DNA from 3 places in the Pseudoclavibacter sp. CFCC 13796 genome. Region 3 is predicted to be linked to each of the others. Evidence: predicted binding sites of a transcription regulator. Region 3 holds the regulator's gene; each other region holds the start of a gene.
The links. The regulator HrcA, encoded in region 3, represses chaperone genes, less so after heat shock. The targets are predictions, from matches to a motif close to TTNGCACTCGNNNNNNNCGAGTGCNAA.

Region 1: a site for HrcA is predicted at 3,520-3,546, ahead of groES (co-chaperone GroES). Genes of this name have one in related genera too.
Region 2: a site for HrcA is predicted at 4,677-4,703, ahead of groL (chaperonin GroEL). Genes of this name have one in related genera too.

What each region holds. Positions count from the first base shown of each region.
Region 1 covers NZ_WBKD01000001.1:911,626-922,210, forward strand. The annotation lists gene tsaD (tRNA (adenosine(37)-N6)-threonylcarbamoyltransferase complex transferase subunit TsaD) at 1-846, shown strand, start outside; gene F8O07_RS04040 (DUF4190 domain-containing protein) at 967-1,635, shown strand; gene F8O07_RS04045 (class I SAM-dependent methyltransferase) at 1,856-3,472, opposite strand; gene groES (co-chaperone GroES) at 3,638-3,931, shown strand; gene F8O07_RS04055 (ABC transporter substrate-binding protein) at 4,488-5,750, shown strand; gene F8O07_RS04060 (ABC transporter ATP-binding protein) at 6,856-7,593, opposite strand; gene F8O07_RS04065 (ABC transporter ATP-binding protein) at 7,590-8,756, opposite strand; gene F8O07_RS04070 (branched-chain amino acid ABC transporter permease) at 8,749-9,723, opposite strand; gene F8O07_RS04075 (branched-chain amino acid ABC transporter permease) at 9,733-10,585, opposite strand, start outside.
Region 2 covers NZ_WBKD01000001.1:98,725-109,309, forward strand. The annotation lists gene F8O07_RS00460 (helicase-associated domain-containing protein) at 1-1,070, shown strand, start outside; gene F8O07_RS00465 (DNA repair helicase XPB) at 1,058-2,704, shown strand; gene groL (chaperonin GroEL) at 3,016-4,635, opposite strand; gene F8O07_RS00475 (DUF3048 domain-containing protein) at 4,755-5,861, opposite strand; gene F8O07_RS00480 (LytR C-terminal domain-containing protein) at 5,918-6,544, opposite strand; gene F8O07_RS00485 (DUF3263 domain-containing protein) at 6,559-6,807, opposite strand; gene msrB (peptide-methionine (R)-S-oxide reductase MsrB) at 6,895-7,344, shown strand; tRNA gene F8O07_RS00495 (tRNA-Thr) at 7,534-7,606, opposite strand; gene F8O07_RS00500 (DsbA family protein) at 7,687-8,589, opposite strand; gene F8O07_RS00505 (ABC transporter ATP-binding protein) at 8,751-9,827, shown strand; gene rlmB (23S rRNA (guanosine(2251)-2'-O)-methyltransferase RlmB) at 9,798-10,585, opposite strand, start outside.
Region 3 covers NZ_WBKD01000001.1:1,414,783-1,425,367, reverse strand. The annotation lists gene dnaJ (molecular chaperone DnaJ) at 1-1,092, opposite strand, end outside; gene hrcA (heat-inducible transcriptional repressor HrcA) at 1,157-2,191, opposite strand; gene hemW (radical SAM family heme chaperone HemW) at 2,284-3,438, opposite strand; gene lepA (translation elongation factor 4) at 3,435-5,303, opposite strand; gene rpsT (30S ribosomal protein S20) at 5,382-5,642, opposite strand; gene holA (DNA polymerase III subunit delta) at 5,753-6,763, opposite strand; gene F8O07_RS06235 (ComEC/Rec2 family competence protein) at 6,821-9,064, opposite strand; gene F8O07_RS06230 (helix-hairpin-helix domain-containing protein) at 9,061-9,747, opposite strand; gene leuS (leucine--tRNA ligase) at 9,912-10,585, opposite strand, start outside.

The DNA.
Region 1 (10,585 bases), 500 kb from region 3:
GGACTCGCCGGCGCTCTCATGGTCGGCGTCTCGGCGGCCAAAGGCCTCGCGCTCGGCAGCGGCAAACCGCTCTATGCGGTGAACCACCTCGTCGGACATGTCGGCGCCGAGATTCTCGACAGCGGTCACCTCGAGACTCCGACGATCGCCCTGCTCGTCTCGGGCGGGCACACTTCGCTGCTGCTTGTGCGCGATCTGGTCGACGACGTCGAGCTGCTCGGTGAGACCATCGATGACGCGGCTGGTGAGGCTTTCGACAAGACCGCACGTCTGTTGGGACTCGGCTACCCGGGCGGCCCACGCATCCAGCGGGCGGCTGAGGCCGGCGACCCGAAGGCCATTCGCTTTCCTCGCGGCCTGAGCACGGCGAAAGACCTGCGCCGGCATCCGTACGATTTCTCGTTCTCGGGGCTGAAGACCGCCGTGGCCCGCTGGGTCTCGCAGGCGGAGGCGCAGCAGGTGGGCGGCGAACTCGACGATGCCGCGCGCGCGGCGGCCGAGACCGGACTGCCGGTCGCCGACATCGCGGCGAGCTTTCAGGAGGCCGTCGTCGACGTGCTGGTCACCAAGGCGCTGAAGGCCTGCGCCGACCACGGCGTGCCGCGACTGCTGCTGGGCGGCGGCGTGGTCGCGAACGCCCGTCTGCGTCAGGTCGCGACCGAGCGTGCGGTGGATGCCGGCGTGAGCCTGCGTATTCCGGCACTGTCGCTCTGCACCGACAACGGCGCGATGATCGCCTCGCTCGGTGCCCAGCTGGTGATGGCCGGCAAACCGCCGACAGGGCTTGACTTCGGAGCAGACTCGACGCTGCCGGTCACCGATGCCTACGTCGCACCGCGAGGCTAGGCTGGCGCCGTCATCACTTGGCACAGATCAGCACCCGCGGCCGAGGTGCGCCGCTCAGAATCGCAGCGCGCATAGACTGACCCAGAGAACCGACGAGGCATCGGCCTCGAAAGGATGCACATGAGCGAGAACACCCCGAACAGCTCACCTCGAGACGACGCTGCAGCGGCATCGGGCGCGCCTGACGATCAGGCGTTGTCACGCCCGCGCCCGGCGCCGCAGTACGGGCAGTACGCACCCGGCTACGACGCCGAGACACAGCCCGCTGGCAATGATCGGCAGGGGTGGCAGCAGGATCCGCGGCAGCAGCCCGTCGGGCAGCCGCAGTACGGGCAGTACGGGCAGCCTGGTCAGAGCCAGCCGGGGCAGCCGGGGCAGTACGGGCAGCAGAACCCGTACGGCACGCCGGTGCCCGCCCAGCGCTTCTCGCCCCAAGGCAGCTCGGTGCTGCCGAATGCGAAGACCAACGTGCTCTCGATCATCAGCCTGATCTGCGGCGTGCTCTCTGTCGTCACGTTCTTTCAGCTGATCGGTCTGCCGGGCATCGTCGCGATCATCACCGGGCACATCGGTCTGAGCCAGATCAAGCGGCGCGGCGAACAGGGCCGCGGCATGGGGCTCGCGGGCCTCATCATGGGCTACATCACCGTCGCCGTGGGGCTGTTGTTTCTGATTCTGGGCATCATTCTGGTGATCATGCTGATGAACGACCCCTCGTCGCTGAACGGCGTCGTGCCGCCGGATCAGCTCAATCAGCTGCGAGACGAGCTCGACAATCTGAACGTGTGACGCCGCTGCGCGGCTGAGGGCTGAACCTTCCTCTGCAGCACTGCTGAGGGGGCCGAATCGAGGAGCAGAGGCCTAGCGGTGGCCGAGTCCGTGCAATGGGTCAGAACCCTGCTGGCAGGTGCACTCGCTGCCTGTGGTGCTTTGAGACAAATTGCTCGCGGGGTTTTCGGGGCGCCCGCTCTGATCAACGCTCGCCGCGTCTCAGGTCGCCGTTTGCCAGTCAGATGCGACGAGCGATAATCGCGCGGTGACGGCCGGCCACTCGTGTGACGAACACGATGGCCTCGCCGGTCGTCCGGCCTGATCGATCGGTCGGCCCCGCCGAGGTAGTTGTCGTGCCTGATTCGTCTGCAGCGTCAGCACTGGCATGTCTATCTGCTGGGCCGCTGTCGACCTGTTTGTCTGCCGTCATGATCGTGGCGCTGGCGGCACTCTTGCCCAGCGCCTTGCCCAGTGCCTTGCCGAGCTGCCTGTTCCACTGTTTGGCCAGCGCTGCGGGGTCGATATCGGCACCGCGCTTCTTCACGGTCACCCGGGGAACTCCCAGCTCGACGAGTCGGGCCTTCACCTTGCGCTCGTCGAACGGCAGGTCGTCGAGCACCTCGAACCCGCGCATGAACGGACTCTCGACGAGCTCTGAGCCGGTCAGATAGGCGATCGTATCGTCGATCGTCGAGAGGTCGTGCTGCTGGGCGAGGGTGCCCAATGCGCGCGCTCGGATGACCGCTCCGTCGGGCTCGTAGAGCCAGCGCTGCAGTGACCCCACCTGTGGGTCGCTGCCGTCGCTCACGATGCGGTGCCAGCCGGTGTCGTCGTGCAGCAGCGCGCTGCGCGCTCCGGGGTGCTCGGTCAGGGCTCCGAACCAGAGCGACACCTCGACGACATTGCCGTTGTCAGAGACCCACTCGGCCTCGGCGTCGTCTGGGATCAGCTCGTGCGGCAGACCCGGCCCGAGTTTGACTCCGGTCGGCCACCGGTGTGCGACCTCGAACACCCAGTCGAGACTGGGGGAGAACTGCTCGGGGTTCCACGTGCGGTGCGATCCGCGCCCGCGCCCTGGGGCACGGTTGTGTGCGTGTTCGTGCGACGTACTGCCAGAGGTCTCTGCGACGCGCCGAGCCGGGTCGAGAAACACTGCGCCAGTGCTCTGACCTTGTGTGCGGCTGCGTGCATCACTGCTGTGTGCATTGCTGCTGCCCGAATCGCGTCTCATGTCAGTGCCGCCGTCTGTCTCGCTGCTGCGCGCATTGCTGTCATCTGCTGCGCGGGCGCTGTCAGAGCGCCTCTCTGTGCTGTCGTCGCGACCGTCTGTCGAAGTCTCATCGACTGAGTGGTCGTCACTGAGGCCGCCGAGCTCTCGTGCGAGATCGACGTCTTCGGCCCGCGCCTGTCGCACCCGCACGTTCGGCCAGGGCGCGAGATTGAAGCCCGCGAAGGCGGCGGTGACCGGGTCGGCGTCGACGGCCAGAACATCCACATCGGCGGCGGCGAAGGCAAGCGAATCAGCGCCGATGCCGCACCCCAGGTCAGCCACTCGGCGGATGCCGGCTCGCGTCAGTCGAGAGGCATGCGCTGCTGCGACGGGCAGCCGCGTAGCCTGCTGCACGCCGTCTTCGGTGAGCAGCATGCGGTCGCTGAACTCGCCGAACTTGACCCGAGCCCGGCGGCGCAGCTTCGCCTGGGTGAGCGCGGCGGCGATCAGCGCCGGGGCGATGCCTTCTTTATGCAGGCGGGTCGAGATGCGCAGCACGTCTTCGGGCGACTCGATCGGTGGGAGGCTGTCGAGCAGCGCGAGCGCTTCTGGCGTGAGCAGGGTGCGGGCGTCTTCGGGAGTCACGCTGCAATTGTGGCACGAGCCGCTGACACGGGTTCGTATGACGACGATTAGCACTCGGGTTGCACGAGTGCTAACACGTGGCTACAGTTCTAATTGCACCCATGGAGGGTGCCTCAGTTGTGTTCATTCAGTCCAATGAAATGGATGAAAAGGAAGAGGTCACAAGTGTCGGTTTCCATCAAGCCACTCGAAGATCGCGTTGCTGTCAAGCTGGTCGAGCAGGAGCAGACCACTGCTTCAGGTCTGGTCATCCCCGACACCGCGAAAGAGAAGCCCAGCACGGCTGAGGTCGTCGCTGTGGGTCCCGGCCGCGTTGACGACAAGGGCAATCGCATCCCGGTCGACGTCAAGGTCGGCGACAAGGTGCTCTTCAGCAAGTACGGCGGCACCGAGGTCAAGTTCGGCGGCGAGGACTTCCTCGTGCTGTCGGCTCGCGATCTGCTCGCGATCGTTGACTGAGACTGGTCACTCGAGTCTGAACGGTTGAGACTCTTCGGCTGAGGCGTGCAGAGCGCGTCTCGCCGTGCAGAGGGCGGAGATGCTTCGGCGTCTCCGCCCTCTGCGTGTCTGTGTGGCCTGTCTGTCTGCGCGTCTGCTCGCGACGTGCGTGTGTGGGCCTGTGTGGCTGTGAGCCTGCGTGTCCGTGCGGCTGCCTGCCTGCGTGTCTGTCTGCACGTCTGTGTGCGTGCATGGGCTTGTGTGCGTGCCTGAGCCTGTGTGCCCGTCTGCAAGTCTGTGTCTCCGCTGGCGCTCGCGCCCTGCTGCGCGCTCGTCGCCCCGCCTGCTTCTGCGTGCTGTGCCTCTGGGGTACCGATTCGCCCTCGCGGCTGAGGCAAAAGATCTTAGCCGGGCGAGCATCCGCAGGCCCAGAACATATACGACTCGCCAACGGATTCGTGTGTAGCCGACGACGCGGCGAAATCAGGACGAAACACTTGGATATACTGGCGTAACTCTGCGCACATAACGTCATGAGCGCACGAGGAGAACTCGATGCAAAGGAGCAGGAGTACATATGACAACAGAATCCAACGCACGGAAGTTCGGGTCGACGTTCATGCGACGCGGAGCCCAGTTCATCGCCATTGGCGCTGTTGCAGCGCTGGCGTTGACCGGATGCGCGAAGTCGGGAGGCTCGACGGGCAGCGGTGACGACTCGACCCTGAACATCGGCGGTCTTGTGCCGCAGACCGGTTCGTTGTCGTTCATGGGGCCGACGCTTACCGCAGCCATCGAGCTTGCGTCGTCAGACATCAATGCCGCAGACGCCGGCCTGACGGTCAAGACCGACATCAAAGACGAGGGCGACTCGACCACCGACACCGCGACGACGTCGGCGAAGTCGCTCATCGAGAAGAACTCCGTGATTCTCGGCGCGGCCTCTTCGGCGGCATCGAAGAACGTGCTGCCGACGGTCTCGAAGCGTCAGGTCGTGCAGATCTCGGCTTCGAACACCTCGCCCAGCTTCACGAACATCGATGACAACGGCGGATACTACTGGAGGACTGCTCCCTCTGACCTGCTGCAGGGCAAGAGCCTCGGCAAGCAGATTGTCGCCGATGGCAAGAAGAACGTGGCGATTCTGTTCATGAACGACGACTACGGCTCGGGTCTGAAGGATGCGGTCAAGGCGTCGATCGAGGCCGAGGGCGGCACCGTGTCGAAGGAGCAGTCGTTCGATCCTGCGGCCAAGGACATCTCGAGCGAGGTGTCACAGGCGATCAGCGGCAACCCCGATGCTCTCGTGGCCATCTCGTTCGACCAGTTCAAGGGCGTTGTGCAGACTCTGCAGACGAACGGTTTCGACTTTGCCAAGCTGTACGGCACAGACGGCAACAACGGCATCATGAAGTCAGGCGACACCTCCATCCAGGGGGCGACCTTCTCACAGCCCGGTCCGTACGAGGGCCTCGATGACTTCATCAACCGCGTCAAGCAGCAGGCCGGTGGCTCTCTGACTTCGACCGTCTACGCACCCGAGATGTACGACGCGACGGTGCTTGCGGCGCTTGCGGCGCTGCAGGGCGGCAAGACCGACGGCACCACCATCAAAGACAACCTGCAGTCAGTCTCAGAAGGCGGCGAGAAGTGCACGTCGTTCAAGGACTGCGCTGCGCTCATCAAAGATGGCAAGGACATCGACTACGACGGCTTCTCAGGGCCGATCGACTTCGATGGCAACGGTGATGTGACCAAGGCGACGATCTCGTTCTACGGGGTCACTGATGCCAACAACACCACGACGTTCAAGCGTCAGGAAGAGGTCTCGGCCAGCTGACTCTCGGCAGGCATTTGATCTGATGGGGTCGTCCTTCGGGACGGCCCCATCTCTGCGTTTTGGGTGTGTGCGGTGCGGCGCAGCGTGGCGCTGTGTTGGGTGTTGTGTGGTCTGTGGTGGCGGCGTGTTGTGGGCGTTGGCTGTGGTGGTTTGGGGGAGTACCAGGTGTTGCGGGGGGGGTCATGGTTGTGATCTGTAGGGCGCAGCGGGGTGTTGTGTGTTGCTGCTCTGCATGCTTGCCGGTGTGTTTCCACGCAGCTGCGTGCTGAGCGCCTGTGTGCTGTGCATGTGCATGCTGTGCGGGTATGCTCTGCGCGGGTATGTCCAGATGCGTGCCGTGAAGCACGGTGGGTATGCGCAGGTGTGTGCCGTGAAGCACGGAAGGAATGCGTCTAGGAGCTCGATCTGATTCTGTGAGAACAATCCTGTGTTCATGCGTGTGGTGGTGCTGACGACATCGGCACTGCTGCTTGGGCGATGAGTGAGCAAAGTCCTCACAGCGTCGTTCTCTCTCTCACATCATCACGAAGGTCTGGGGCAACAGCGCGGAGCTGACTGCAGGCTGCCACGTCTTGAGGTCGGCATTTGCCGTGAAGATGCGTCGGATTCGGAGCATTCGCGCACAGAGCTCGACATCGCCTCTGCCGAGCAGGAGCAAATGCGTCGAAGAGGAGCAAATGAACTAAACAGGACCTGGAGAAAGCCTAAATCTGCTCCTGCCTGGTGCGAATGCTCCTGTTGGGCACAATGCTCCTGCTGGGCACAAATGCTCCTGCTGGGTGAGGATGCTCCTGCTGGGTGAGGGTGCTCCTGCTGGGTGAGGGTGCTTGGCCGGCCGGTACTCTAGACTGCGGAGTCGCAGTTGCTCTGCCCACTGTGGGCAAAGCATGCAGCTGCTCAGTCGACTGTGTGTAAAGCTGCAGCTGCTCAGGGGGGTGCAAAGCATGCACCTGCTCAGTCAACTGTGTGCAAAGCCACCACCGACCGATGCCAGCCACCGACTGTACCCAACCATCCCCAGCTACCGCCCAGCTACCGCCCAGCTACCGCCCAGCTACCGCCCAGCTACCGCCCGGCACACATGCGCGACGACCGCGCCCGACGCCTACCCCGCGGTGTGATCCTCGGCCAAGGTGCCCAAGTACAGCTTGATCACCTTCGGGTCATTCAGCAGCATATGACCAGGTCCAACATAGGCGTCTTTGCCCTGATCGAGCACATATCCGCGATCGCAGATCTGCAGCGCGCGCCGCGCATTCTGCTCGACCAGCATCACCGACACCCCGGCGGCGTTGATGCGCGCCACATTCAGGAACGTCTCGTCCTGCCGCACTGGCGACAGCCCCGCCGAGGGCTCGTCGAGCAGCAGCACCTTCGGATCCATCATCAGCGCCCGCGACATGGCGACCATCTGGCGCTCACCGCCAGAGAGCCCGCCGGCACGCTGCCCCAGACGCTTCGACAGCTCCGGAAAGAGGGAGGTCACGAACTCCAGCCGCGGCCCGAACAGCTTCGGCTTCTGAAAGCACCCCATCTCGAGGTTCTCGCGAATGGTCAGACTCGGAAACACATTCTCGGTCTGCGGCACGAACCCGACGCCGGCGCGAACCAGCTTGTCGGCCTTCAGACCGGTGATGTCGCGCCCGTCGAGCACGACGCTGCCCGAGCGCACGCTCACCATGCCGAACACCGTCTTCAGCAGCGTCGACTTGCCAGCGCCGTTCGGGCCGATGATACCGACGAGTTCGCCTCGCTCGACATAGGTGTTGCACCCGTTCAGAATGTTCACGCCGGGCAGATACCCCGCGACCAGATCCTTCGTCTCAAGAACGCGCTCGGTCATCGTGGGTCCTCCTCAGTGGTGCCGGCCGCGTGAGCACCGGATGCTCTGCTCGTGTCGCCATGCGAACTGCTGGTTGCGGGCGGTGCTGAGTCAACGCCGGATGCTGTGCTCGCGTCGGCCTGCGAACCGCCGGCTGCACGTGGGGCTGAGCCTGCGCCGGATGCCGGGCTCGCACCGCCCTGCGGCCTTTCGGTCGCACGGTGCTCGGCGCGGATCTCGGCCACCACCTCACCGAGGTCGCGATCTTTGTTCGATCCCAGATATGCGTCGATCACAGCTGGATCCTGCATGACCACGCCGGGCTCGCCTTCGGCCACGATGCGGCCCTCCGCCATCACGATCACCCAGTCGGCGATCGCCTGCACCATGTGCATGTCGTGCTCGACGAAGAGCACGGTCATGCCGTCGTCTTTCAGCCGCACGATGTGACCGAGCAGAGACTGCGTCAGCGCCGGGTTGACACCCGCCATCGGCTCGTCGAGCATGACGAACTGCGGGTCGCTCATCAGCGCACGCGCCATCTCGAGCAGTTTGCGCTGCCCGCCGCTGAGCGCCGCAGCGTAGTCGTCCTTCTTCTTGTCGAGCAGGAACTTCTCGAGCAGGCCCATGGCCTTCGCCTCGATCGCCTTCTCCTGGCTCTTCCACGCTGGTGGCCACAAGGCGCTCCAGAAGTGCTCGCCACGCTGATCCTTGGCGCCCAGCTTCATGTTCTCGAGCACGCTCAGCATCGCCAGCGACTTGGTCAGCTGGAAGGTGCGAACCTGCCCCAGACGCGACACTTTGAACGAGGGGATGCCCGACAGCGTGGTGCCGTCGAACGACCAGCGGCCCGTGTTCGGCTTGTCAAAGCCGCTGAGCAGGTTGAACAGCGTGGTCTTGCCGGCGCCGTTCGGGCCGATCAGTGCGGTGATGACGCCGCGCGGAATCTCGACGTGCTCCACATCGACGGCGGTGTTGCCGCCGAATGAGCGGGTGATGTCGTCTGCGACGACGATCGGGTCGGTCTTCTTGCATCCTGGCGCGGCGGGCTCCGCTGCGATCGGGCGTGCGCCGCCTGAGGAGGCTGCCACAGTCGAACCGCCCTGCGACGTCTCGCCGACGGCGTGCGCCGTGGGATCTGACGGCTGCGGCTCGGGCACTGGTGTGAGGGGAGTGTCAGGCATTGAAGTACACCTCCGACTTCTTTCCGAACAGACCCTGAGGTCTGAAAATCACGAGCAGCATGAGCGCGACGCCCACGAGGATGAAGCGCACCTGGCCTCCTTGGACGCCGGTGATCGGCAGGATCTCTTCGCTGACCAGCAGCGACACGATGCCGTCGGTCGCGACGATGACCACCCAGAAGATCATCGAGCCGACGATGGGGCCGAAGACCGTGGCGGCGCCGCCGAGCAGCATGATCGTCCAGAGGAAGAACGTCGTCTGCGTGCCGAAGTTATCCGGCTGCACCGACCGCGGCAGCACGAAGATCATGCCTCCGAGGCCGCCTAGAACGCCGCCGAGAATCAGCACCTGCATCTTGTAGGCGAAGACGTTCTTGCCGAGCGAGCGAACGGCATCCTCGTCTTCTCTGATGGCTTTGACCACGCGACCCCAGGGGCTGCGCACCAGACGCCAGACCAAGAGCATCGAGAGGGCGACGACGACCCACGCGAAGATGATCGTCCAGAGATCCTCTTCGGTGTAGGTCAGCGGACCGATCTCATAGAGGCCGACGGGGATCGGGTTGAGCGACTGGAACGAGTCGGAGCCGCTCTGCATGCCGGCAGAACCACCGGTGAGCCACGAGAGCTCAGGGGTCTTGGCCACCAGCCTGATGATCTCGGCGGCTGCGATCGTCACGATGCTGAGGTAGTCGGCGCGCAGGCGCAGCGTCGGTATGCCGAGCAGCAGCCCGAAGAGCACGGCTCCGAGGATGCTGAACAGCAGCCCGACGAAGAACGGCACCCCGAAGGTGTTCGACGTGATGGCGAAGAAGTACCCGCCGACGGCCATGAAGCCGGCCTGGCCGAAGTTGAGCAGCCCGGTGTAGCCGAAGTGAATCGAAAGACCGAGTGCGGCGAGCGCGTAGGCCGCCGTGGTCGGCGAGATGATCTCGCCGAGAGCCTGTGAGATGAACGACAGATCCATGGTTGCCCCTTATCCGATGCGTTCTCTGCGACCGAGGATGCCCTGCGGGCGAACCAGCAGCACCACGATCATGATCACGAGCGCCGTGACGTACTTGAGGCTGCCCGGCAGGAACAGACTGGAGAGATTCACTGCGATGCCGATGATGAGGGCACCGACGAGAGCGCCGTATGCGGTGCCGAGGCCGCCGAGCACGACCGATGCGAAGATGAGCAGCAGAATCGACGCGCCGGTGTCCCACTGCTGCGTCTGATAGAACGCGAGCAGCACGCCGGCGACGGCCGCGAGTGCGGTGCCGCCCGTCCACACCACCCGAATGATCCGGTTGACGTCGATGCCTGATGCGGATGCCAGCGCCGGGTTGTCGGCGACGGCGCGCGTGGCCTTGCCGATGCGGGATTTCGTCAGCAGCGCCGCGGTGACGATGAGCAGCACGATGGCCACCAGCGAACCGAGCACGTCCCACTGGCGAAGCCGCACCGAGCCCAGCACGAGCCAGGCGTCACTCGACACCGGCATCACGATGCGGTCGGGGCCGAAGAGAAAGGCGTAGAGGTAGCGCAGCGCGAGCGAGAGGCCGATGCTCACGATCATCAGCGGGATGATGCCCACTCGCTTCTTGCGCAGGGGCTTCCAGAGGGCGGCATCCTGCACCCAGCCGAAGACGCCGCCGACCACGAAGGCCAGGATCACGGCGATCCAGGCTGGCAGCGCCAGCGTGGTCATCGCGGTCACGGCGACGAAGCCGCCGAATGTGACCAGCTCACCGTGTGCGAAGTTGTTGAGCTTCGTCGTTCCGTAGATCAGCGACACCCCGATCGATGCGAGCGCGAGGATGAGTCCGAAGATCACCCCGTTGATC
Region 2 (10,585 bases), 1.3 Mb from region 3:
GCACGGTGAGCGCGCTCATCTCGATCGCCACGACCGCAGGCCTGTTCCGCACCGATGACGACCGCGTCTCTGCCGCGACAGATGCCGAGAGCTGGCTCGACCCGCCTCTGCTCGACGCCTGGCGCAGGCTCGCCGGCGCGACAGTGCCGAAAGACCTCGCGCCCGTCGTCGAGCAGGCCGTTCTGCACGGTGCCGAGACCGCACAGACCATGTCTGATCGGCTGGTCGACGCGGCGAACACGCGCTGGCCGCTGGCACACGAGCACCTCGCCGCCCGGCTGCAGCGCCTGCTTCACGACTGGCGAATTCTGGCCGTCATCGATGCTGCAGGCCGACTGACCGATCTCGGTGAGGCGTGGGTCGCCCACGACGACGAACGGCAGCAGAACCTGGCTGCGCAGTGGCCCGCTCCGACCGAGTACGGCTATCTCTACAACCACCTCGAGCTGCTGGTGCCCGGGCTGCTCACGCCGCAGCTCGCCAGGCAGCTGCGACGGATCGCGACGCCGACGCGACTCGTCGAGACGCACACCTACCAGATCAGCGAGCAGACGATCGCCGCGGCAGTGGGTCATGGGGAGTCAGTGGGCGAGATCCGCGACTTTCTCAAGACGCTGCTGCGCGGCGATCTGAGCCAGCCACTGCAGTATCTGCTGCGCTCCTTCGCAGAGTCGCCCCAAGCCGTCGTCCGCCGCAGTCGGTCAGACACCGCATTCGCATCGACTGGTGCTGCGCTCCGCACCTCTCCGAGCAGCACACCGAGCATTACGATGGAGTCCGCCGACGACCGCGACCCGGTCAGCCGAGCACGTGCGCTGGTCGGCGAGTTCCGCGATTCGCCAGACGCACGCATCCGCCTGCTGCTCGAGACAGCACTGCGCGAGCACGCTCCGATCTCGATCACGGTGCGCGTGGGCGACGCTCTGCGCACCGTCGTACTCGAAGTCATCGGCATGGGGACGACGCGCCTGCGTGGGCGTGAGCCCGGCGCCGAGATCGAGCGCACGCTGCCGCTGAAGGCCATCGCCGAAGTGCATCCGATCACGAAGGAGACCTCATGGGACCACTGATCGTGCAGAGCGACCGTACGGTGCTGCTCGAACTCGACCATCCCGACGCCAACGCCGCACGGCAGACGATCGGCGGCTTCGCCGAGCTGGAGCGCGCTCCCGAGCACGTGCACACCTATCGCATCACCCGCATGGGGCTCTGGAATGCCGCTGCAGCCGGGGTCACCGCCGACGAGATCATCAGCGCGCTGAACACCTATGCGAAGTTCGCGGTGCCCGACACCGTCGTGCGCACCATCACCGACGCGATCGACCGCTACGGCCGCCTCGACATCATCCGCGACGCTGAAGGCCGGCTGGTGCTCACCGCCGACGATGCCCGCCTGCTGACCGACGTGGCCAATCACAAGCGCGTCGCCGCGCTGCTGACCGAGCAGGTCGACCAGCGCACCTGGATCGTGCAGGAATGGGCCCGCGGCCAGCTCAAGCAGGAGCTGCTGCGCATCGGCTGGCCGGCCGAAGACCATGCCGGCTACACCGACGGAGACCCGTATGAGATCGACCTGAACGAGGACGACTGGCACCTGCGCCCCTACCAGCAGCAGGCCGTCGACTCGTTCGTCGCCGGTGGCTCCGGCGTCGTCGTGCTGCCGTGTGGTGCCGGCAAGACCATCGTCGGAGCGGGGGCGATGGCCGCGCTCAGCCGCAAGACTCTGATCTTGGTGACGAACACGCTCGCGGCGCACCAGTGGCGTGACGAGCTGCTGCGACGCACCCTGCTGACCGACGAGCAGATCGGCGAGTACTCGGGCGAGGCCAAGATCATCGCGCCGGTGACCATCGCCACCTATCAGATGCTCACCGCTCGCCGCAGCAAGAAGTACACCCACCTCAGTCTGCTCGACGCCGAGAACTGGGGCCTCATCGTCTATGACGAGGTGCACCTGCTGCCCGCACCCATCTTCAAGCTGACGGCTGAGCTGCAGGCCCGTCGCCGTCTGGGGCTGACCGCGACGCTGGTGCGCGAAGACGGCAAAGAGTCCGACGTGTTCTCACTGATCGGGCCGAAGCGCTACGAGGCACCCTGGCGCGACATAGAGGCACAGGGATTCATCTCACCGGCCGACTGCGTCGAAGTGCGAGTCGAGTTCTCTGAAGACGAGCAGGCACGCTATGCGATGCTCGCCGATGCCGAGCGCTACCACGCGACGGCGCTGGCCGAGGCGAAGCTCGACACGGTGTCTGAGCTGCTCGATGAGCACGCCGACGATCAGACTCTGGTCATCGGGCAGTACCTCGACCAGCTCGAACTCGTCGCTGAGCGCACCGGACTGCCGCTGATCACGGGCAAGACGCCGACCCCGGAGCGAGAACGGCTCTTCGCCGCGTTCCGCACCGGTGAGCAGCGGGCCCTGATCGTCTCGAAAGTCGCCAATTTCTCAGTCGATCTGCCGGATGCGCGCGTCGCGATCCAGATCTCGGGAGCGTTCGGCTCGCGGCAGGAGGAGGCGCAGCGACTCGGGCGCATCATCCGCCCGAACAGCGACGGCTCACGCTCGATCTTCTATTCGATCGTGGTGGCTGACACTGTCGACCAGGACTACGCGCTGTCTCGGCAGCGCTTTCTGAGCGAACAGGGCTACTCGTACCGCATCGTCGATGCCGAAGACCTACCGGTGCAGATTCCGGCCTGAGCTGGCGGCTGTCGCAGCTACGTTCTGCCGCTGCGCCTGCACCAGCGCAAGCACCTGCAGCAACGCCCAGCACCTACACCTACGCCGATTTCAGGACACCACCGCTGATCGCAGGAAGTCGGTCGGTTCCTGCCAATCCGCGACGAAGCCGTCCGATCCGTGGCGGAGCAGCAGCGCCTGTGCTGAGTGCCAGCTGAACCTGTGCCAGCACGGGCGGATGCACCAGTGCAGCGCAGACAGACAGAGGCCCCGGCTGCGAAACGCAGCCGGGGCCTCTGAGACTGGATCAGTCAGCCGAACACGTCAGCTGATCAGAAGTCCATTCCTGCAGACGGGTCAGCCGGAGCAGCCGGAGCAGCCTTCTCGGGCTTCTCGGCGACGACGGCCTCGGTGGTCAGGAACAGACCGGCGATCGACGCGGCGTTCTGCAGAGCCGAGCGGGTGACCTTGACCGGGTCGGCGATGCCGGCCTCAAGCAGGTTCACGTACTCGCCGGTCGCGGCGTTGAGGCCCTCGCCGGGCTTCAGAGTCGAGACCTTCTCGGCGACGACGCCGGGCTCGAGCCCTGCGTTCAGCGCGATCTGCTTCAGCGGTGCGGTGACACCCTTGCGCACGATCTGTGCACCGGTTGCCTCGTCGCCCTCGAGGTCGAGGGTGTCGATGACGTGCGAGGCCTGGATCAGCGCCACGCCGCCGCCTGCGACGATGCCCTCTTCAGCAGCAGCCTTGGCGTTGCGCACGGCGTCTTCGATACGGGCCTTGCGCTCCTTGAGCTCAGGCTCGGTCGCAGCACCGACCTTGATGACGGCGACGCCGCCCGAGATCTTCGCCAGACGCTCCTGCAGCTTCTCGCGGTCGTAGTCCGAGTCGGTCTTCTCGATCTCAGCCCGGATCTGCGCGGCACGACCGTCAATCTGAGCCTTGTCGCCAGCGCCCTCGACGATGGTGGTCTCGTCTTTCGTCACGACGACCTTGCGGGCACGGCCCAGCAGGCTGAGGTCGGTGTTCTCGAGCTTGAGGCCGACCTCTTCAGCGATGACCTGGCCGCCGGTCAGGATGGCGATGTCCTGCAGCATGGCCTTGCGACGGTCGCCGAAGCCCGGAGCCTTCACGGCCACTGACTTGAAGATGCCGCGGATCTTGTTGACCACGAGAGTGGCCAGCGCTTCGCCGTCGACGTCTTCGGCGATGATCAGCAGTTCCTTGCCGGCCTCGCGCACCTTGTTCAGCACGGGAACGAGGTCGTTGATCGCCGAGATCTTGCCGTTGACGATCAGGATGTAGGGGTCGTCGAGCACGGCCTCCTGACGCTCCGGGTCGGTAATGAAGTACTGCGAGAGCACGCCCTTATCGAAGCGCAGACCCTCGGTGATCTCAAGATCGATGCCGAAAGTGTTCGACTCCTCGACGGTGACAACGCCCTCTTTCGAGACCGTGTGAATCGCCTTGGCGATGATCTTGCCGATCTCGGGGTCGCCGGCTGAGATCGATGCGGTCGCAGCGGTCTCTTCCTCGGTCTCGACCTCTTTGGCGGTCTCGAGCAGCTGCTTCACGACTGCAGCGGTCGCCTTGTCGATGCCGCGACGCAGCCCCACCGGATCGGCTCCGGCGGCCACGTTGCGCAGGCCCTCTTTGACCAGCGACTGTGCCAGCACGGTTGCGGTCGTGGTGCCGTCACCAGCGACGTCATCGGTCTTCTTCGCGACCTCTTTGACCAGCTCGGCGCCGATCTTCTCGTACGGATCTTCGAGCTCGATCTCTTTGGCGATAGACACACCGTCGTTCGTGATCGTGGGGGCGCCCCACTTCTTCTCGAGCACGACGTTGCGACCGCGCGGGCCCAGCGTCACTTTCACCGTGTCTGCCAGGGTGTTCAGACCGCGCTCGAGGCCACGACGGGCCTCCTCTTCAAAGGCAATGATCTTAGCCATGTGAAATCGTCCCTTCTGGACTCTCGGAAGTGTCAGCTTCGTTAGCACTCGGCATTCACGAGTGCCAATACATGATTAGCACTCGCACCATGAGAGTGCAAGTCACACGACGAAGTTCGTCAGGCGGCGGTCCGCCCCTCCGGCGTGGCCTGTCCGCTGCCGTCGGGCACCAGCTCTATCCAGCTCGATCCCGGCTGCAGACGGACCTCGCCGGCACCGTCGGTCGTGGTCAGCACGAACGGCGACGCGGCGTCGGCCTTGCTCCACGAGACGTCGAGCACACGACCGCTCGAGAGCACGTACCCCTGCCCACTGGCACCGTCGAGCTGGTAGCGCGGCGAGAGACCTTTCGACCCCAGATCGTAGGGCTTTCCGAGCACCGATCTGATGACCACGACGTTGTCTGCTGCGATCTGCTGCGACTGAGCAGCGCTGGCAGACTCGCCCTGCAGCGTACTGTCGACCTGGCCGTTGGCCGTCGAACGCACCCACCGGTTCTGCGCAGCATCCCACGTCCAACGACGCGGGGCATCCGCCCCGACCGAGACCGACAGCCCCGTCAGCGCGTCGCCGCTCTGCGCGGCCGACGCGGGCTGGTCTTTCGCCGCATAGGCGAACTGGGCGGCCGGCTGCGTCGTCCGGGCTCCGTCGTCGAGCGCATCGAGTGCGGCCTGCGGATGCGCGAACAGGTTGTTCGGAGCGCCTCGACCCCAGCTGTCGTCACGCGTGAGCACATCGCCATGGCTCTCGTCGATTCGGGTGGCCGCCATCGATCCGAGCACGTCGTCGAAAGCGCTGTGCGACCCCGAGTAGACGAAGGCCCCGCCGATCGGCGACACCAGACTGGTGTCGGTGGGGCGGGCAGAACGCACCGGCCCCACGAGGCCCGGCAGCTGCGAGTGGTAGACGGCCACATACCGGGTGATGCCGCCTTCGACCTGCTCCTCGTAGACGAGGTCGGCCGCGTTGAGGTTGACCTGCGGGCGGGCGCCGTCGTTCGCGTTCGGCACTTTCACGGTGACCGCGGCATGGTTCAGGTCGACGCCGGGCATCTCTTCGCCGGTGAGCGGGGCCAGAGCCGGATCCGACGGGCTCGGCGACTCCGAGACCTGCTCCGGCTCATGCTTCGCGCAGCCGGCGAGCCCCGCAGCCCCCAGCCCCACGGCCAGCAGACCGGCGATCACTGCCGAGCCTCGACGAGCGGTTCGCGTACGAATGCTGTTCATAGGGTCTCCTTCGTGATGCGGTTCGGCGGTGTGACAGGTGCAGGCCAGCCAGACGCTCAGCGACGAGCCGAATAGTCGCTGCCGATCGCCACGGTGAGCGGCACTGACAGCGTGTGATTGAGCTGCGGCGAGCTGGAGAGCTGCAGATCGCTGCTGAGCTGTTTGGCGGCGTCTGCGTAGCGCTCATCGGTGTAGTACACGACTGTGGTGCGGTGTGCGCCAAAGTTGGCGGGCGCATTGGTCACCTGGCCGACCTTCCAGCCGTTCGCGGTGAGCTTCGCCCCAGTGCGTGCGGCCAGGCCGCTCTGCGCGTTGGCCCCCTGTGCGTTGAACACGGTCACTTGCAGCGAGTGCGGGTTGACGGACGGGGCTGAAGGGCTGGGCGACGGAGCCGACTCGTTGGGCTCTTCTGACGGTTCGACGGGTTCGGCCGACTCGCTCTGGGACTCCGCCGGCTCAGAGCTCTCGCTCTGCTGCGGTGCTGCCGAATAGTCGTCGAAGACGCTCTGGCTGCGAGTGATCTGCATGACTCCATAGACGATGCCGACCACGAGGGCCGTGGCGATCAGCGCGCCGATCACGATGCGCAGCGTGCGCCAGCCGCGTTCGACCGCACGATGCGCGCCGACCTTGCGCGATGCGGGCAGGTCGTCGAACTCGTCTTTCGGGAACTTCTCAGCCATGTCTCAATTCTCTCTCACTTCTGCGCACGTGGGTCGCGAGGCTCCTGACTGTGCAGCCGACGCTCGACGCGATGCATGACGTCAGGTGCGAACGCCACCGCATCAGGCACGCCGACCAGTGATCGCAGAATCTGCTCGTAGCGCACGGCACTGAGACCGAGTCTGTCGCGAATCGCCCGGCTGCGCCCCTGTCGCAGATTCTGCAGCTCCATCTCGCAGCGCAGCACGTCACGCTGCAGTGATGTGAGTCCGCCCGTGCACATGGTATGGGAGTCTACGCTATGAGTGTGGGGGCGTTCAGGCACGATTCGCCGTTGCGCAGACTGCGGTGAGGCACGGAGGTCAATCCAATGACAGATCAGCACGATTCACCCGCGCACGATGCAGACGCGGTCTCTGACCCGGCGACGGTCACCGAGCCGCAATGGCGACAGCGGCTCGACCCCATCGAGTACGCAGTGCTGCGCGAAGCGGCCACCGAGCGCCCGTGGACGGGCGAGCTGCTCGACGAGCATCGCGTCGGGGTCTACCGCTGCCGAGCCTGCGGCGCCGAGCTCTTCACCTCGACGACGAAGTTCGAGTCAGGCTGCGGATGGCCCAGCTTCTACGATCCGCGCGACACCGACGCTGTGACGCTGGTCAGAGACGACTCACACGGCATGGTGCGCACCGAGGTGCGCTGCGCGAAGTGCGGCTCGCACTTGGGGCATGTTTTCGAGGATGCTCCCCAGACGCCGACGGGACAGCGCTACTGCATGAACTCGGTGGCACTCACGTTCGAAGCAGACTCTGAGGCCTGATCGGGTTCTTCGGGCCCGAAGCCGCCGGTCTGGGTGTCGGTAGCTCTGTTCTCAGCCGTGCCACCGGCACAGCTGACATGCAGGACTGACATCACAACGACATCAGAGATCCAGCCGACGGCGCAGAAGAGGCCCCGACCGTGCTGGTCGAGGCCTCTTTACGCCCGTGGTTCCGGACTGTTCCCCTTGAGCCGACTGCGGGGCTCGAACCCGCCACCTCCTGTTTACAAGACAGGTGCTCTACCAGATGAGCTAAGTCGGCATCGACCGCGCGAACGGCCGAACCCATCTTAGCTGGTGATTCGGGCCGTCCGCACGATCGCGCTCAGATCAGCCTGGCGCTCACTGACCGTCAGAGGCGCCGACACCGGTCTGCGTCATGTCGATGCCACGATCTTTGAGCTTCTGCTGCAGGGTGTCGCTGACTTTGCTGAGGTCATCAACCGACTGTCCATCGATGTAGACCGTGGGCGTACCAGTGAGATTCGCCGCGTCCGTCGACCGTTTGACCCACTTCTTGAACTCGCCGTCACGAATCGACTTCTCGACCTGATCCTGCTGCTCGGGGTGATCGTCGCCGATCACCTGGCGAGCCAGCTCGACGAGCCGGTCATCACTCAGCCCGCTCGTGCTCTCGTTCGCCTGCACGCCGGGCTGCAGCAGCGTGGTGAAGTAGTTCAGAAAGCTGTCGGGCGCATACGTCGCGACCGAGGCTGCGGCTGCGGCAGACCGCGTCGAGTACTTGGTGCCCTGAGAGGCCTGATCCAGAATCGACACCGGGTGGATGACCAGGTCGATGTTGCCCGCCTGAGCCTGCTCGCTGAGCATCTGCCCGTACGTCTGCTCGAACTGGCCGCAGATCGGGCACATGAAATCGGCGTAGATCTCTACGACGAGACGCCCGTCTGGCGAGGTCTGACGTTCCGGCTGCACGTCGGCGGCACGCGGCTCGGCTTTCTGCACCGCAAGACCTTCAGAGATCACCACACCGTCGTTGGGCATATTCGCCGGCATGACCGAAGCCGCTGCCTGCTCGTGCTTCTGCACGCTCTGAATGATGAGCCAGCCGCCGAGAACCACAGCGACCACAGCGACGATCACGCCGATCTGAATGAGCAGGCGCTTGCGCTTGCGCTGCCGTTCCTGCTGCTCACGAAACTGGCGGGCTTTCTCACGCGCCGCCTCACGACGCTGGTTCTTTGTCGGGCGGCTCTGCGGACTGCCGCCTGATGTGCTGCCTGCCATGATCTCCCTCTGGTCGATTCGGCCAAATAAGTTGCATCTACAATGGATTGCGCATACCAGCATGCCACACAGCAGGCCGGATCGCGTGGTCTCACAGCTCTCACCGAGGATACCGTGTCACCCACTGCCTGGCGTCCCCGAGAATCGCGCATAATGAGACTATGCCCTCTCTGGTCTTGGAACGCGCCTCCTGCGTCTATCCGGGCGCGGCCGAGCCCGCGGTGCGCGACGTGTCGCTGTCGGTCGACGACGGAGCCTTTCTCACTCTCTTGGGCCAGAGCGGCTCAGGCAAGTCGACGCTGCTGCGCATGATCGCCGGCCTCGAAGAGACCGCCTCGGGCGCGGTGCGCATCGACGGGCGTGAGGTCACACGCCTGCCCCCGAAGCATCGCAACGTCGCCATGGTGTTTCAGAACTACGCGCTGTACCCGCAGATGTCAGTGCGCGACAACATCGCGTTCGCGCTGAAAGTCGCCGGCGTCGACCAGACCGAGCGCGATCGCCGCGTCAGCGTGGTCGCCGACGGCCTCGATCTCGACGATCTGCTGAGTTCGTCACCGCACGAGCTCTCCGGCCGCGAGCGCCAGCGCGTCGCCGTGGGGCGGGCGCTCGCTCGCATCCCCGATCTGCTGCTGCTCGACGAGCCGTTCACCAGCCTGCCCGCCGATGTGCGCCATCCACTGCTCAGCAGCATCCGCACTCTGGCTGCACGACTCGGCGTCACCACGCTCTACGCGACCAGAGATCTCTCAGAGGCGGCATTGCTCGACGAGCCTATCGCCGTGCTCGACGGCGGCCGGCTGCACCAGATCGGTTCACTCGCGCATCTGCGCAGCCGTCCGGAGGATCTCACCGTCGCCCAGACCGTCATCTACGAGCCGCTCACCTGCTGGACGGCCTCCGCCGAAGACGGCACGATCTGCGTCGGCGATCAGTGCCGCATCGTCCCGGGAGCACACGGCCCGGTGGTGCTCGCGATCGCCTCGCGACACATGACCCTCAGCGATCAGCGCGAAGACCTCGGCGGCACGGTCGAACACATCGCACCGGGGCCCGACGGCGGGCGCACACTCACCCTGCGCCTGGCCGACCGCGACCGCAGCGAGTGTCAGATGCGCACCGACGGCGTCAGGCTGCAGCCCGGTGACCGCGTGCGTCTGGCCGTCGCCGTCGAACTCGCATGGGTGTTCCACGCCGACAGCGGACGACTACTCGCCGCTCCCGCTGCGCGCGGTTGAGACCGCATACATCGCAACCGCGGCGGCGATGCCTGCGTTCAGGCTCTCGACGCCGCTCGTGATCGGAATCGACACGATCTCGTCGCACGTCTCGCGCACCAGACGTGACAGCCCCTTTCCCTCCGACCCCACGACGATCACCAGCGGATCGGTGGCGAGATTGAGCTCGGGCAGCGACACGTCGCCGCCACCGTCGAGGCCGACGACGAACAGGCCGTCTTTCTTGAGCTGGCGCAGCGTCTGAGTGAGGTTGGGCACCATCGCCACGTGCGTTCGCAGTGCGGCACCCGCCGAGGTCTTCCATGCCGATGCCGTCACGCCGGCGCTGCGGCGCTCCGGGATGATGACGCCGTCAGCACCGAAGGCTGCGACCGAACGGATGATCGCACCGAGATTCCTCGGATCGGTCACCCCGTCGAGCGCGACGATGAGGGGCGCATGGTCGCTGGCCTGCGAGAGCAGGTCGTCAAGCTTCGCATACCGGTAGGGCGGCACCTGCAGGGCGATGCCCTGATGCACTGCACCCTCGCCGACCAAGCGGTCGAGTTCGTCTCGAGTGACGGTCGTCACGGGGATGCCGCGCCCGGTCGCGCGAGCGAGCGCGTCGCGAACGCGGTCGTCCGCGTCGATGTGCTCGGCCACGTAGAGGGCGGTGGCGGGCACTTTGGCGACCAGGGCCTCGACGACCGAGTTGCGGCCGCAGATCAGTTCGGTGTCGCGCTGCTTGTGCACCGTCGGTCGACCGGTGCGACTGCTCT
Region 3 (10,585 bases):
ACCCATGAACCGCTTGCGGAAGCGCTGGAAGCCCGACTTCGCTGCGCTGGTCAGGTGCGGTGCCTCGTCGTTGCGCAGCTTCGCCAGCTGTTCGACCAGACGCCGCTGATCGCCGCTCAGTTTGGTGGGAGTCGACACCCGCAGCGAGATTCGCAGCGCGCCACGCGAGTTGCGGTGCAGGTGCGTGACGCCGTGGTCGGCGATCGTGATCACGTCAGCGCTCTGTGCGCCGGGCTTGACCTCGATGTCGAGAGGGCCGTCGAAGCTCTCGATCTTCGCGCTGGCGCCGAGAATCGCATCCGTCATCGAGACCTCGAGTGAGGCCAGCAGGTCGTCGCCGTCGCGGGTGAAGGTCTCGTCGTTCTCGACGTGCACCTCGAAGTAGAGGTCGCCGCGGGGCCCGCCGCCGGGGCCGACCTCACCGCGACCGGCAAGGTGCAGACGTACGCCGTTGTCGATGCCTGCCGGAATCGGCACCGTGATGGTCTCGCGTGAGCGCAGGCGGCCCTGGCCGGCGCAGTCGGGGCACGGCTGCGGAATGATCGTTCCGTAGCCCTTGCACATCGGGCAGACGGCCTCTGTGAGCACGTTGCCGAGCAGAGACCGCACCTGCTGCTGAACGTAGCCCTCGCCGTGGCAGTAGTCGCAGGTCACCGGCGACGAGCCGGGCGCTGCGCCCGAGCCGGTGCAGGTCTCACAGACCTTCGCCGAGTCGACCTCGACGTCTTCTGAGGCGCCGAACACGACGTCACGAAGCGAGACGTTGATACGCACCAAGGCGTCATCCCCGCGCTGCTGGCGTGGCTTGGGGCCGCGGTGTCCGCGACCGCCTCCCCCGCCGCCGAAGAACGCGTCGAAGATGTCGCCGAAGCCGAACTGCCCGTCACCCGTGTCGCCGCGGTCGTACTGCGCGCGCTTCGTCTCGTCCGAGAGAATCTCATAGGCCAGCGTCACCTGCTTGAACTGTTCTGCAGCCTGCGGGTCGGGATTCACATCGGGGTGCAGCTTGCGTGCCAGGCGGCGGTAAGCCTTCTTGATCTCATCCTGGTTCGCCTCACGAGACACGCCCAGTGTTTCGTAGTGATCGGTCATTCTGTTCGTCTCCAATTGTGATGGTCGTCGTTCGCCTCAGGGGCGGGATTCGTGCGGTTCGCGGTCATCGCAGCATCTTCGACAGATAGCTGGCGACAGCCTGGACGGCCGCCATGTTCGCGCGGTAGTCCATGCGCGTCGGGCCCAGCACAGCCAGCCTGCCGTACTCGCCGCGCTGTTCGGAGCCATACCCGCTCGAGATCACGGCAGCCTCTTCGAGGCCTTCGTGTTCGTTCTCGCGACCGATGCGCACGGTGATGTCGCGCCCCTCGGCGCCCATCTCGCCGAGCAGACGCAGCAGAGCCACCTGTTCTTCGATGGCCTCGAGCACCGGCACCAGGGTGTGGTCGAAGTCGGCCTCAGTGCGCATCAGGTTGCCGGTGCCGGCAACCACCAGACGCTCTGACCGAGAGCCCTCGACCCCCAGTTCGAGCGCACCCAGCAGCAGTTCGGCGAGCGGACGATCATCGGGTGCCGCATACTCGCGCACCTGCTCGGCGCGGTCGCCGAACTGCTCGAGGTCGACGCCGCGCATCTGGTCGTTGATCAGCGCGCGCAGGCGCACGACCGATGGCCGCACCGACTGCGCCGACGCACCGGCCGGCAGTGTCACGTGATGTTGTGCGACCGTGCCACGACTGGTGATCAGCACCACGAGCAGACGACCGCCCTCGACGTCGACGATGTCGACTTTGCGCACGCGCGTGCTCGAGAACGTCGGGTATCGCACGACGGCCAGCTGGTTGGTGAGCTGAGCGAGCAGACGCACCGTCTTCTCGATCATCACATCGAGATCGGCTTCGCCGGGAGTCAGAAACCGCTCGATCGCTCTGCGTTGCGGCGCCGTGATGCCGCGCAGCCGTGTCAGGTTGTCGACGAAGACCCGATAGCCCTTCTCAGTCGGCACGCGGCCGGCCGAGGTATGAGGCGCTGAGATGAGCTCCTCGTCTTCCAGAGCCGACATGTCATTGCGAATGGTGGCCGCAGACACGTGAAACTGGTGTCGAGAGACCAGACCCGCCGAGCCGACCGGCTCTCGGGTGGCCACATAGTCGTTCACGATCGCCTGAAGCACCGCGAGACCTCGTTCGGTCGCCATGGCAATCACCTCCGGGTTGACTCCGCTGCTGGCACTCTCATGTCTCGAGTGCTAATCATAGCGCGCCTGTCGCTTCACGGCGCGAGCCAGACCTATGCGATCAGATCTGCCACCACGCGGTCGGCGAGCAGGCGACCACGCAGCGTGAGCGCTGCTCGCCCACCTGCCAGCGCATCCGCATCGAGCAGGCCGTCGCCGGCCAGCAGGGGCAGCTCGTCGCGACGCTCAGCGGCGATCTCGGCCACGCCGATGCCCTCGCGCAGCCGACTGCCCAGCATGATGCGCTCTTCGTAGCGAGCGGTGGCGTCCAGAGTCTCGCGGCCCGCCTCCGGGCTCTCGCCGGCGCGCACTCGGGCGGCATAGGGAGCAGGATGCTTCACGTTCCACCAGCGTTGGTCACCGACGTGGCTGTGCGCACCGGGGCCGATGCCCCACCAGTCGTCATTGTGCCAGTAGCGCAGGTTGTGTCGACAGCGTCGGTCGACGTCGTCATCGACGACGCGAGCCCAGTTGCTGAGCTCGTACCACTCGAAACCCTCGCGACGCATGCGGGCATCGAGCCACTCGTACTTGTCTGCGGTGAGGTCGTCGTCGGGTTCGGCTACCTCGCCGTGCCTGATCTGGCGGGCCAGCTTCGTGCCCGGCTCGACGATCAGCGCGTAGGCCGAGAGATGATCGGGATGCTGTGCCAGAGCCTCGTCGACGCTGGTCTGCCAGTCGGCCATCGACTCCCCCGGCGTGCCGTAGATCAGGTCGAGCGACACCTGCAGCGCTGCTGCTCGCGCCCACTGCACCACCAGTGGAATGCGTTCGGGGCGATGCACCCGGTCGAGAGTGCGCAGCACGTGCGGCACGGCTGACTGCATGCCGAACGACACGCGGGTGAACCCGGCCGCGGCGAGTTCTTGCAGGGCGGCGGCGTCGACCGTCTCGGGGTTCGCCTCGGTGGTGATCTCGCAGTCGGGCGCCAGGCCCCACTCGTCGCGGATGCGGTGCAGGATCATGGTGAGATTGGAGACCGGCAGCATGGTCGGGGTGCCGCCGCCGAAGAAGACCGTGTCGACCTGGTCGGGAGCATGATCGCCGTCGCGCAGCACGCTGGCGGCGTAGCCGACCTCGTCGGCCGCCACCTGCGCATACTCGCTCTGGCCGAAGCCGCGCAGCTGGGTGCCGGTGTAGGTGTTGAAGTCGCAGTATCCGCAGCGCACCCGGCAGAACGGAATGTGCACATAGACGCTGAACGTCACTTGCGCTTCTCGCCCTTTTGGCCGCCGCCGTCGCTCGAGATCGCGGCGATGAAGGCCTCTTGCGGAACCTCGACGCGACCGATCGACTTCATGCGCTTCTTGCCCTCTTTCTGCTTCTCGAGCAGTTTGCGCTTGCGCGAGATGTCGCCGCCGTAGCACTTGGCCAGCACGTCTTTGCGCAGGGCACGAATGTTCTCGCGAGCGATGATGCGGGCGCCGATGGCCGCCTGAATCGGCACCTCGAACTGCTGGCGAGGAATCAGTTCGCGCAGCCGCTGTGTCATCTTCACGCCATAGGCGTAGGCCGCATCGCGATGCACGATCGCGCTGAACGCATCGACTTTCTCTCCCTGCAGCAAGATGTCGACCTTCACCAGGTCGGCGCTCTGGGTGCCGGTCTGCTCATAGTCAAGCGAGGCGTAGCCCTGTGTGCGGCTCTTCAGCTGGTCGAAGAAGTCGAAGACGATCTCGCCGAGCGGCAGCGTGTAGTGCAGTTCGACGCGCTGCTCGCTGAGATAGTCCATGCCCTGCATGGTGCCGCGACGGGACTGACAGAGCTCCATGATTGCGCCGACATAGTCTTTCGGCGCCAGGATCGTGGCACGCACGATCGGTTCCTGCACATCGACGATCTTGCCGTCTGGAAACTCGGAGGGGTTGGTGACGTGCACCTTGGTGCCGTCTTCGGCGGTGACGTCGTAGATCACGCTGGGTGCGGTGGCGATCAGATCGAGGTTGAACTCGCGGCGCAGACGCTCCGAGATGATCTCGAGATGAAGCAGGCCCAGAAACCCGCAGCGGAAGCCGAAGCCGAGTGCCACCGAGGTCTCTGGCTCGTAGATCAGCGCGGCGTCTTCGAGTTTGAGTTTGTCAAGCGCCTCGCGCAGATCTGGGTAGTCGCTGCCGTCAAGCGGATAGAGCCCCGAGAACACCATCGGCTTGGCTTCGTCATAGCCGGGCAGCGCTTCGGTCGCGGGCCGGGCATGTGTGGTGATCGTGTCGCCGACCTTCGACTGTCGAACGTCTTTCACCCCGGTGATCAGATAGCCGACCTCGCCCGCGGCCAAACCGTCGCTCGGTCTCGGCTCTGGCGAGCTGACGCCGATCTCGAGAATCTCATGCGTCGCCTTGGTGCTGAGCATCTGCACGCGTTCGCGAGGCTTCAGCCGGCCGTCGACGACCCGGACATAGGTGACCACGCCACGATATGCGTCGTACACAGAGTCAAAGATCATCGCACGAGCGGGCGCGTCGGGGTCGCCTTGCGGTGCTGGAATGCGGCGCACGACTTCGTCGAGCAGCGCTTCGACTCCTTCGCCGGTCTTGCCCGAGACCCGCAGCACGTCGGCGGGGTCGCCGCCGATCAGCCCGGCGAGTTCGGCGGCGAAGCGCTCCGGGTCGGCGCTGGGCAGGTCGATCTTGTTCAGCACCGGGATGATCGTCAGATCGTTCTCAAGAGCCAGATAGAGATTGGCCAGAGTCTGGGCCTCGATGCCCTGCGCCGCGTCGACCAGCAAAATGGCACCTTCGCAGGCCGCCAGAGAACGCGACACCTCGTAGGTGAAGTCGACGTGACCGGGCGTGTCAATCATGTTCAGGGCGTACCCCTGATCGCCGACACCCCACGGCATGCGCACAGCCTGGCTCTTGATCGTGATGCCGCGCTCGCGCTCGATGTCCATGCGATCGAGATACTGCGCCCGCATGTCACGGTCAGAGACGATGCCGGTGATCTGCAGCATTCGATCGGCCAGGGTCGACTTGCCGTGGTCGATGTGCGCGATGATGCAGAAGTTGCGGATGCGCTTCGAGTCGGTGGCTGCGGGCACGATCTGACGTGCCTGCTGGTCGGTGACTCTGGGCATGCGCTCCTCTTTCTCTGCGGCCTGCTATGCAGAAGGCCCGCTCAGGGGCGGGCCTTCACGAACTCCTGGGTCTCAGACTCAGAGAGAGTTGACCTGCTTGGTCAGCTTCGACTTGCGGTTCGCAGCGGTGTTCTTGTGCAGAACGCCCTTCGTGACCGCCTTGTCAAGCTTCTTCGAGACGATGAGCAGTTCGGCCTGAGCCTTCTCTTTGTCGCCTGCTGCGACGGCCTCACGGGTCTTACGCGAGAGGGTGCGCAGTTCGCTCTTCAGCGCGCGATTGCGCTCAGTGCGCTTGGCGTTGGTGAGGATGCGCTTCTTCTGGGACTTAATGTTCGCCACTGTCGTCTTTCTGTCAGTCTTCTGGTAAGCCCGGTCGGGTTCGACACGGACACATCACACCGAGGGTGTGCAGGCCAAGCATCTACACTACCAAACGCCGGGGCAGGCGCTCAACTGCCGATGCGTCGTGTCGCAAGTCTGCGCACGAGCCGCTCCAGAGCATAGCCGCCGTCGACGGACTGCCCCTTGATCTGGGCGTCTGTGTCGGCCACCGCTCGCACGGCACGACCCAGCTCCACGGGATTCCACCGTGCCGCATCCTGCTGAGCACGCCGAATCTGCCAGGGTGCGCCCCCGACCCTCGAGGCCAGCTGCTGCGGAGAGGCGTGCACCTCGCAGACGGCGGCCATCAGGCGCACCTTCGTCGCGATCGCCGCGACGATCGGCACCGCGTTCATGCCCTGCTGCCCGGCGTGTCGAACCAAGACCAGGGCCTTCGCAGTCTGCCCCGCCAGTGCGGCGTCTGCGATGGCGAACCCCGTCGTCTCGACCCGCCCGCCGAAGTAGCGGTCGATGTCAGCCCGAGTGATGTTCTCGGTCACGTCTGCGACGAGCTGTCTGCAGGCGGCCGCCAGCTCTGTGGTGTCTGCGCTGAACGCGTCGACGAGCGCCCGAGCCGCATCGGGGTCGATGCGCCGACCCGCCAACTGCAGCTCTTCTCGCACGAAGGTCTGCTTGTCATCGTCGCGTTTGAGCTCTGCGCACTCCACCTCGAGCGCAGAGGCCACATCGCGGATCGCCGTCAGCAGCTTCTTGCCGCGGACCCCTTTGCGATGTCTCAGCACCACGGTCACATCGGGATCGGCCTGACCGATGTAGTCGATCGCATCGCTCAGAAAGGCATCGGTCATCTGCTCAAGGTGATCGACCCAGATGAAACGCGGCTGAGCGAACAGCGAAGGCGACGCGACGCTCAGCAGTGAGCCGGAGGCGTACTCTCGTGCGTCAAGATCAGAGAACTCGACCTCCTGCTGCTGATCGCTCGCCTGCTGCTGCGCTGCGGCACGCAGCAGCTGTCGGGCGCGATCGGCCAAGAGGTCTTCTGGGCCGCTCAGCAGAACGATCGGTGCGAGACGCACCTGGCTCCATCGTGCACGCTGGATCTTGCCCTTCGCCGCCACGCGACTCCTCGTCTTCGCTCTGATTCTGTCTGTGTGCCGGGTCGACGTCGTGTCGGCTCAGCAGCCGTGCTCACACCATACCGCGAGCCGCTGACCTCCTCTGGCCGATTCGTGCGCACGGGGTGCCTCACGCGTGCCTTCCGCGACCTCGGGAGGCTCGGCGCTCACTGCCACGCGGCCGTGCTGATCGGTGCGGCGAACAGCAGTGCCGCTGCGCTGCAGCGTGGCCAGGAGCTTGGACGTCGGATGCCCATAGGAGTTGCCGCGACCGCAGGAGATCAGCGCCAGGGCGGGCCGCAGCTCGAGGTAGAGGCCCGGCCAGTGATCGGCGGAACCGTGATGGGCGACTTTCACCACGTCGATTCTTCGCACACCGAGCGCAGACAGCTCGCGAGCGACTGATCGCTGCCCGTCTGCGTCGAGGTCGGCGAGCGTCAGCAGGCGCAGATCTGGCAGATCGATCAGCATCGCGAGACTGCTGGCGTTCGGGTCATGCACGGGTCGGCCCCCTGCCGCACCTGGCGCCGCCTTCTTGGGGTGCAGGGCACGCCACGCGATGCCGGCCCCAGCCGGTGTCTGCTGTGTCGAGCTGCGTGCATCGTCGAGACCGGAGACCGCCTGTATGCTCCCGGCGTCGCCGAGGCCGGCACGCACGACCCGACGAGCCTGCAGCCGCCCGGCCGCACGATCCAGCTTCGCGTCGACGACGTCGGGGATCAGAACAGTGTCGACCTGAGCCACTTTCGCGACAGCTTCGGTGGCTCCGGCATGGTCGACGTCCGAGTGTGTCAGCACGACGACGTCGATTGCGGTGACCTGCGCCCCGCGCAGGCAGTCGGTGATCCTCTGCGCAGACTCGCCTGTGTCGATCAGCACGGTTGCGCCGGAGCCCTGCACGAGCAGGCCGTCGCCCTGCCCCACATCGCACTGCAGTATCGGCGTGCCCACCGGCAGCCGACTGGCCGACAGCACGTGGCCGATGCCGGTGACCGCCACAGCCGCAGTCGCCACCAACAGCGCGCTGCCAAAGCTGGCCAGCCGCACGCGCCGCCGCCAGTTCAGGCGCGGCCGATGCCGTCGCGATCGGCGCCGTCGTGGTCGGTGCGCTTCGTCGTCTCGTCGTTCTACTGAGGAGCGAATGCTCAATCGGCGTGAGCCGGTCGATGAAGACGCAGTTGACGTCGGCCCATGCCCGGAGCCGATCAGGGTGCCGACGGTCAAGAGCGCGAGCAGCAGCCCGCTCGCCATTCCGCCTGCTGGCCAGGACGGCCATGGAATCGCGCCGAACGGGTGCGAGCTGAAGTGCGCCGCGACCTGACCGATCCACCACCCGCCGGGAGCCGCAAGCATCGCGAAGACGACGGCGAGCCACGGTGCCCACGCTGCCGTGAGGCAGCTGAGCACGCCGAGCACCGTCACCGCAGGCACTGCGGGCAGAGCCAGCAGATTCGCAGCCAGCTGGTGACCGGACGCGGGCTGCCCGTCGATCAGCAGGAGCAGCGGCTGACACGCCATCAGTGCGGCCGTACTGGGCGCCAGCAGATTCGCGATCGCCTCGGGCATCCATCGACACAGCCAGCGGGCGACCGGTCCGCTGAACAGCATCAGGCCAGCTGTCGCCGTCACCGACAGCCCGAACGCGACGCTGCCGGCAAGCTGCGGCTCCCAGAGCAGCAGGATCACAACGGCGACGCAGATGCCGACCACGCCGCGGCCGCCGCTCCACGGGCGCAGCAGCGTGACCAGTGTGAGCATGGCCGCCGCTCGCAGCACGGTGACCTCGCCGCCCACCAGCAGCACGAACCCCCAGATGCCGGCCAGCTCGCCCACGCCGCGCCAGAGTCTCGGTGTGTGTATGAGCCCGAGCAGCCCCTGCACCATGCCGACGAGCACCGCCGCATTCGACCCGCTGACCGCAGTGATGTGGGCGAGGCCGGTGGCGAGCATGTTCGCGTCCGTCGTGTCGGGCAGCCCGTCGACCACGCCGACTGAGACGCCTCCGATCAGGCCGGTGACCTCGGGGCTCAGCGGCAGCAGCCCGCCAAGGTCTGCGAGAATGCGGCCGAACGCAGCCCGCATCTGCTCTGCCCAGTCTGGATCGAAGAGTTCGAGACTGCGCCGCAGCTCGCTGCGCGCGGCTGGCTCCCCGGCTCCCTGGCTCAACGCGAGCGTCCACCCGCCGAGCACTGCCAGCAGCGCCGCCCCAGCGCGCCATCTGGGGCGTTCACCCCGCACCTCGCTCAGCTGCCGCCATTCGATCAGCTGCGGTGAGGCCAGCAGCGAACGCCTCCTGCCCCTCATACGGTCACCCGTGAGCGCAGCTTCTCCAGCGTCTTCTCACCGATGCCCGACACTCGGGTCAGGTCATCGACCGACCTGAACGGGCCTTCGGCTGCCCGCGAGTCGATGATCTTCTGCGCGGTGCTGGGCCCCACGCCAGGCAGCGTCTGCAGCTGATCGGCCGTCGCGGAGTTCAGATTGATCTGGCTGCCAGCACCGCCGGCGGTCGCACCGGATGCTGCGCCGGCCGATCCGGATGCGGACCCGCTCGGTGCCGATGCGGCAGGAGCCTCTTCGCCGCGACGCGGGATGACGAGCTGCTCGCCGTCGACCAGCACACGGGCGAGATTCAGCGTCTCGACGTCGGCGTCGTCGGCGAACCCGCCGGCCTTCTCGATGGCATCGGCGATGCGCAGCCCTGGATCGAGCCGATGCAGACCCGGGGCACGCACTGCGCCGGTGACATGCACGTGCACGCCGTCGTCACCGCCCGGCGTGCGATTCGCTTCGCCTGGCGCACCCGAGGCAGCGTTGAGGTCTCCCCCGTCAGACGCTGTGTCCTGACCGGCTTCGACGACCGAATGCCTCGAGCCCTGACAGGCCGAGAGCAGCACGCAGACGACCAAGGCGAGCACGGCGAGCAGAATCAGGGCTCGAGCGTGCAGAAAACGGGTCGACGTCGTGGGATGCTCTGGAGCTGGCATGCCTCGACTGTGGTCGATCGCCCATCTGCCCGCACCGCCCCGGGCACTGCTGTGCACAGGTTCGAAGGACGACACCGTCTGTGCACACAGACGTGCCCCGGTCGGCAGCGGGTGAGATCACTCAGCCGACCGACCGGGGCACGTCTCCGTCAGACGGCCGGAACTCAGCCGACCACGATGTTGACCAGCTTCGGCGCGCGCACGATCACACGGCGGATGCTGCGGTCGCCCACCAGCTCCTGCACGTGCTCGTTCGCCAGCGCGAGCTCCTGCAGCTCGCTCTCAGCGATCTCGGGCGAGACCTGAAGACGGGCGCGCACCTTGCCGTTGACCTGCACGACCGCCGTGACCTCCTGGCGAACCAGCAGAGACGGATCGGCCACAGGCCAGACCGACAAAGCCACGGCATCCTCATGCCCGAGCATCTGCCACATCTCGGCGGCCAGATAGGGCGCGAACAGGTCGAGCACGCGTGCGAGCACCTCAGCGGCCTCGCGCACAGCGGGATCGGCGGCTCCACGCCCCTGCGGTCGATCGATCGTCTTGCGGGCGAGGTTCACCAGCTCCATCAGACGCGCCACGACCACGTTGTACTTCGTCGCCTCGATCAGGTCGGGCGAATCTGCCAGCAGATGGTGCGTGGCCTGCCGCAGGGTCAGGTCACCGTCGCTGAGAGCCGCGGCGTCTGCGGCGGATGCGCTGCTCACGTCACGAGCGACGCGCCAGGCACGAGCGAGGAACTTCGCCGAGCCCTGCACTGAGACGTCTGCCCAGTCGATGTCGTCTTCGACCGGCCCGGCGAAGGCGAGCGTCACACGGAGCGCGTCGGCGCCGTGAT